DNA from 2 places in the Streptomyces sp. Y7 genome. Region 2 is predicted to be linked to the other one. Evidence: riboswitches for the same ligand, from Rfam matches in the RefSeq annotation. Region 2 holds a riboswitch; the other holds the start of a gene.

Region 1 (3,188 bases), on a different contig from region 2:
ACAGCTGGGACCTGCACGGGATCGACGGCCCTGTCCGGGCCCGCACCCACGGCAGCATCGAGCCTCTCGACGACGGCCGGCGCTCCCGCGTGACGATCGACATCGACTTCGAGGGCCACGGCCTCGGCAAGGTCCTCGTCCCCCTCGTCGTCCGCCCGCAGGTCCGCAAGGAACTGCCCCGCGACGAGAAGCTCCTCAAGAGCCGGCTGGAGGGCACGACGGAGTAGGGGTTGATCTTCCCGATCCATGGTGGGGCGGGCCACACGAGTGGATCTGCGACACTGGTACAGCCATGCCTAAGCCCGGAGAACTCACTTTCGTCGCCCCCCGCGGAGCCAAGAAGCCGCCGCGGCACCTTGCTGATCTCACGCCCGGTGAGCGTAAGGACGCTGTTGCCGCGGTCGGGGAGAAGCCCTTTCGTGCCAAGCAGCTGTCGCAGCACTACTTCGCGCGGTACACGCACGACCCGGAGCAGTGGACCGACATCCCTGCCGGGTCGCGTGCCAAGCTGCGGGAGGAGCTCTTCCCGGAGCTGATGACCGTCGTACGGCATCTGTCGACCGACGACGGCGACACCCGTAAGACGCTGTGGCGGCTGTTCGACGGGACGCTCGTCGAGTCGGTGCTGATGCGGTACCCGGACCGGGTGACCATGTGCATCAGCTCGCAGGCCGGATGCGGGATGAACTGCCCGTTCTGCGCGACCGGACAGGCGGGTCTGGACCGGAATCTGTCCACCGCCGAGATCGTCCATCAGATCGTGGACGGGATGCGGGCGCTCCGGGACGGGGATGTTCCCGGGGGGCCCGCACGGCTTTCCAACATCGTCTTCATGGGGATGGGCGAGCCGCTCGCGAACTACAACCGGGTCGTGGGCGCCATTCGCCGGCTCACCGACCCCGAGCCGGACGGGCTGGGGCTGTCGCAGCGCGGGATCACCGTCTCGACCGTCGGTCTCGTCCCGGCCATCAACCGGTTCGCCGACGAGGGCTTCAAGTGCCGGCTCGCGATCTCGCTGCACGCCCCCGACGACGAGCTGCGCGACACCCTCGTGCCCGTGAACACGCGGTGGAAGGTGCGCGAGGTGCTGGACGCAGGCTTCGACTACGTCGAGAAGAGCGGCCGCCGGCTGTCCATCGAGTACGCCCTCATCAGGGACATCAACGACCAGGCCTGGCGCGGTGACCGGCTCGGGCGGCTGCTCAGGGGCAAGCCGGTGCACGTGAACCTGATTCCGCTGAACCCGACACCCGGGTCGAAGTGGACCGCCTCGCGGCCCGAGGACGAGAAGGCGTTCGTCGAGGCCATCGCCGCACATGGTGTACCGGTGACGATCCGGGACACCCGTGGTCAGGAGATCGACGGGGCCTGCGGTCAGCTCGCGGCCACCGAGCGGTAATCTGAGCGCGTACACCCGTACGTACATCTTCATATTCCGACAGGGGAGCGCCACAGCGCTGAGAGTGCGGCAATCGGGCCGCAGACCCTCTGAACCTTGCCCAGGTCATTCTGGGTAGGAAGTTCGGTCATCACTCAAGCTGTTGCGCCCTGCCCGGGAGCCCATGAGAGGGCTCCCGGGCAGGGCCGCGTCTCTTCCTGGTCAACCCCAGGAGGAATCAAGTGAGCATCACCAAGAAGGCCACGGTCCTCGCCGTCGGTCTCGGCCTCGTCACGCTCTCCGCGTGCGGGTCGTCCGACTCGGGCGGCGACACCCCCGCATCCACGAGCAAGACCGTGACCCTCGTCAGCCACAACTCGTGGGCCGTCTCCAAGGACGTCCTCGCCGCGTTCGAGAAGCAGTCCGGCTACAAGGTCAAGGTCCTGAAGGACGGCGACGCCGGGCAGGCCGTGAACAAGGCGATCCTGACCAAGGACAACCCGCAGGGCGACGTCCTCTTCGGCGTCGACAACACCCTGCTGTCCCGGGCGCTCGACAACGACCTGTTCCAGTCGTACGAGGCCAAGGGCACCGACCTGGTCCTGCCCGAGTTCCGGGTCGACGAGGACAAGCACCGGGTCACTCCCGTCGACACCGGCGACATCTGCGTCAACTACGACAAGGCGTACTTCAGCGAGCACAAGCTGACGCCTCCCAGCTCGTTCGACGACCTCATCAAGCCCGAGTACAAGGACCTTCTCGTCACCGAGAACGCCTCCACCTCCTCGCCCGGACTCGGCTTCCTGCTCGGCACCGCCGCCCAGTACGGCGACGACGGCTGGCAGGACTACTGGAAGAAGCTGAAGGCCAACGGCGTCAAGGTCGTCGACGGCTGGGAGCAGGCCTACAACGAGGAGTTCTCCGGCTCGGCCGGCGGCAAGAAGGCCAAGGCCGACCGGCCGCTCGTCGTGTCGTACGCCTCGTCCCCGCCCGCCGAGGTGATCTACGCCGACCCGAAGCCGGCCAGCGCGCCGACGGGTGTCGCGGCCGGCACCTGCTTCCGGCAGGTCGAGTACGCGGGCCTGCTGAGCAACGCCGAGAACACCGAGGGCGGCAAGGCGCTCCTCGACTTCCTGCTGACCAAGACGTTCCAGGACGACATGCCGCTGAACATGTTCGTCTACCCGGTGCGGGAGGCCGCCCAGGTCCCGCCGGAGTTCGTGAAGTACGGCCCGCGGGCCGAGAACCCCGAGACCCTGGACCCGGCCAAGATCGCCGACAACCGTGACGACTGGGTCAAGTCGTGGACCTCGCTCGTACTGAGGTAGCGGCCCCGCGGAAGAAGGGCGCGACGGCGGTGCGGCTCGGCCTCATCGCCGTCCCCGTCGCGTTCTTCGCCGTCTTCTTCGCCTACCCCGTCGCCGCGATCGTCGCGCGCGGTCTGAAGGTCGACGGGGTGTGGCAGCTGGGGCGGCTGTGGGAGGTGCTCGGGGAGTCCGACGTCCGGCAGGTCCTGTGGTTCACCACCTGGCAGGCGCTCGCCTCCACCGCACTCACCCTGCTGATCGCGCTGCCGGGCGCCTATGTCTTCGCCCGCTTCGACTTCCCCGGCAAACAGGTCCTGCGGGCCGTGGTGACCGTCCCCTTCGTGCTGCCGACGGTCGTCGTCGGTACGGCGTTCCTCGCGCTCGTCGGCCGCGGCGGACTCCTCGACGAGCTGTGGGGCGTACGGCTCGACACCACCGTGTGGGCCATCCTGCTCGCGCACGTCTTCTTCAACTACGCCGTCGTCGTCCGCACCGTCGGCGGA
Region 2 (3,188 bases):
TCCGTCATCAGGTCGGTGTTCATCGGCGTGCCCGCCTCGATCAGCCGCCGCCCCTGCGCGAGATCCCTCGGCCGGCCCACCGCCAACAGGGCGACGAGGCGGTCGTCCCGCAGCCAGCAGACCGACCACGCCGGGCCCGACGGATCGCCGCGCCACAGGGTCGTGTCGGCGGCGCCGTGGTGTCCGGCGTACTGCACGAAGCGGCCGAACTGCTCGGACCAGAAGTAGGGCACCGGGTCGTAGACCGCGGGGGTCTCGCCGAGGATGTTCGCGGCGACCGTGCGCGGGCCCTGGAGGGCGTTGTCCCAGTGGTGGACCAGCAGCCGCTCGCCGTAGCGCCCCGAGGGGAAGGAGGCGCAGTCGCCGACGGCGTAGACGTCCGGCACCGAGGTGTGCAGGCGTTCGTCGGCCACGACCTCGCCGTGCGCGCCGAGCTCGATGCCCGAGCCGGCCAGCCAGGCCGTGGCGGGCCGCGCCCCGATGCCGACCACGACCGCGCCCGCGGGCACCCGTGAGCCGTCGTCGAGGACGACCGCGCCGGGCTCGACGCGCGCCACGCGCGTGTGCGTGCGCAGTACCGCCCCGCTGTCCTCGTACCAGGAGGTCATCGGCGCGGCCACCTCCGCGGGCAGCGCGCCCGCGAGCGGCCGGTCGGCGGCCTCCACGACCGTGACCGCGCAGCCCGCCTCGCGCGCGGCCGTGGCGAACTCGGCGCCGATCCAGCCCGCGCCGACGACCACGATGTCGTGCTGCCGGGCGAGCACCGGGCGCAGTCGCTCGGCGTCGTCCAGGGTGCGCAGCAGGTGCACCCCGGGCACGCCCTCCGCACCCGGCAGCCGGATCGGTTCGGCGCCGGTGGCCAGCACGAGGACGTCGTACGGGACGGGCCCCGCCTCGGTGTCCAGTTCGCGCTCGGCGACGCGCACACCCAGCACCTCGCGGCCCAGCCGCAGGTCGATGCCGAGCGATTCGAAGTCCACGTCGAAGGCGGAACCCTCGGCCTTGCCGAGCAGCACCGCCTTGGACAGGGGCGGCCGGTCGTACGGTTGGTGGGGCTCGGCGCCGATCAGTGTGACGGTTCCGGTGAAGCCCTGTTCGCGCAGGGCCACCGCCGTCTGCACACCGGCCATGCCGGCGCCGGCGACGACCACTGACCGCTGCGACTGCGTCGTCTGCTCGCTCACCTGATCACCATAGACAACTGACAATTTGTCAGTCAGGAGTCGTGCTCAGTGACCTGCTCCACAACGCTGGTGCCGCTGCCGGTCCGCGACTCCCACTCCCAGGTCTCCTCCAGCCGCACCCGCCCGTCCGCGAGCTCGGCCACGGTCGACACGCAGTGGCCCGAGGACGTCGACCCGTCCCGGGTCAGCTGCACGTACCGGAAGTCCAGCCGGTCGCCGTCCCGGGTGCCCACCAGATGTCCGCGCACGACGTCTCCGCCGGTGTACTCGGCCCAGATCTCCCCGTCCTTCTCGTGGTACGTGAACCGGGTGCGGGTACCCACCTGACCTGCGGCCTGGTCCGCGACGGGGGCGAGGACGAGACCGTCGAGCGAGCGGGCCATGGGGTGAGGCTCCCTTACTGAGACTTAACGCGGCGGGCTAGGGTGGCCAACGTAGAGCACTCGCGGGAGCCCGGACGCACCGGGCTGAGAGGGAGGCTGGCGGCCTCCGACCGTACGAACCTGATCCGGGTCATGCCGGCGAAGGGAGGGGCTGGACGCCCATGTCGCGTACGCGAACGTCAGACGTCCTCGTCATCGGGGGCGGAATCATCGGCCTGGTCACGGCGTGGCGGGCCGCGCAGCGCGGGTTCACGACAGCCGTCGTGGACCCCGAGCCGGGCGGCGGCGCCGCCCAGGTGGCCGCGGGCATGCTGGCCGCGGTCACGGAACTGCACTACGGCGAGCAGACCCTGCTCGGCCTGAACCTCGCCTCGGCACGCCGCTACCCGGACTTCGCCGCCGAGCTCACCGACGCCACCGGCCACGACCTCGGCTACCGCCGGTGCGGCACGCTCGCCGTCGCGCTGGACGCCGACGACCGCGCCCATCTGCGCGAACTGCACACCCTGCAGCGCCGGTCGGGGCTGGACTCCGAGTGGCTGTCCGGGCGTGAGTGCAGGCGTTTGGAGCCGATGCTCGCGCCGGGCGTGCGCGGCGGGCTGCGGGTGGACGGCGACCACCAGATCGACCCGCGGCGGCTGGCCGGGGCACTGGTGGCCGCGTGCGATCGGGCCGGCGTGGTCTTCCACCGCGCCTGGGCCGAGCGCCTCGACGTCGTACGGGAGCGGGCCGCCGGAGTCACCACGACGGACGGCACCGGGCTGGCCGCGGACCAGGTGGTCCTCGCGGCCGGCAGCCTCAGCGGGCGGCTCGCGGGCGTCCCCGACGCCGTACTGCCGCCCGTGCGCCCGGTGAAGGGGCAGGTGCTGCGGCTGACCGTGCCGCAGCGGTACGCGCCGTTCCTGAACCGGACCGTGCGGGCCGTGGTGCGCGGCAGCCAGGTGTACCTGGTGCCGCGCGAGAACGGTGAGCTGGTGGTCGGGGCGACCACCGAGGAGATGGGCTGGGACACGACGGTGACCGCGGGCGGGGTATACGAGCTGCTGCGCGACGCCCACGAGTTGGTACCCGGCATCACCGAACTGCCGCTCACGGAGACGCGGGCGGGCCTGCGCCCGGGCTCCCCCGACAACGCGCCGCTGCTCGGTCCGACCGAGCTGGCCGGCTTGTCGCTGGCGACCGGACACCACCGCAACGGCGTGCTCCTGACGCCGGTCACCGGGGACGCCATGGCGCACGTCCTGGCCACCGGTGAACTTCCCGAAGAGGCCCGCGCGTTCACGCCCCGGCGCTTCAGTCCCGCCGCACTCACGGAGCAGCCCGCATGAGCGTCCACGTCACCATCTCGGTCAACGGCGAGCACCGGCGCATCGAGCCGGGAACGGCTCTCGACGCGCTCGTCTCGTCCGTCACCACGGCGCCCTCCGGAGTGGCCGCCGCCCTCAACGAAACCGTCGTCCCGCGCGCGCAGTGGCCCTCGACGCCCCTCTGCGAGGGTGACCGCGTCGAGGTCCTCACCGCCGTCCAAGGAGGCTGAACCATGGCCGACGATCCCTTTGTCATCGGCGGTACGTCCTTCACGTCCCGCCTGATCATGGGCACGGGCGGAGCGCCCAGCCTG

Evidence for each region. A riboswitch is a leader RNA that binds a small molecule or an ion and turns the genes downstream of it on or off. The one in region 2 is predicted to bind thiamine pyrophosphate.
Region 1: linked by a shared signal. The riboswitch ahead of ACGFW6_RS17630 (thiamine ABC transporter substrate binding subunit) and the one ahead of thiO (glycine oxidase ThiO) in region 2 are both predicted to bind thiamine pyrophosphate.

Annotation. Positions count from the first base shown of each region.
Region 1 covers NZ_JBIDDQ010000006.1:41,052-44,239, reverse strand. The annotation lists gene ACGFW6_RS17640 (SRPBCC family protein) at 1-227, shown strand, start outside; gene rlmN (23S rRNA (adenine(2503)-C(2))-methyltransferase RlmN) at 293-1,399, shown strand; TPP riboswitch at 1,431-1,538, shown strand; gene ACGFW6_RS17630 (thiamine ABC transporter substrate binding subunit) at 1,621-2,706, shown strand; gene ACGFW6_RS17625 (ABC transporter permease) at 2,736-3,188, shown strand, end outside.
Region 2 covers NZ_JBIDDQ010000004.1:228,937-232,124, reverse strand. The annotation lists gene ACGFW6_RS14550 (NAD(P)/FAD-dependent oxidoreductase) at 1-1,184, opposite strand, end outside; gene ACGFW6_RS14545 (hypothetical protein) at 1,217-1,567, opposite strand; TPP riboswitch at 1,620-1,731, shown strand; gene thiO (glycine oxidase ThiO) at 1,729-2,895, shown strand; gene thiS (sulfur carrier protein ThiS) at 2,892-3,104, shown strand; gene ACGFW6_RS14530 (thiazole synthase) at 3,108-3,188, shown strand, end outside.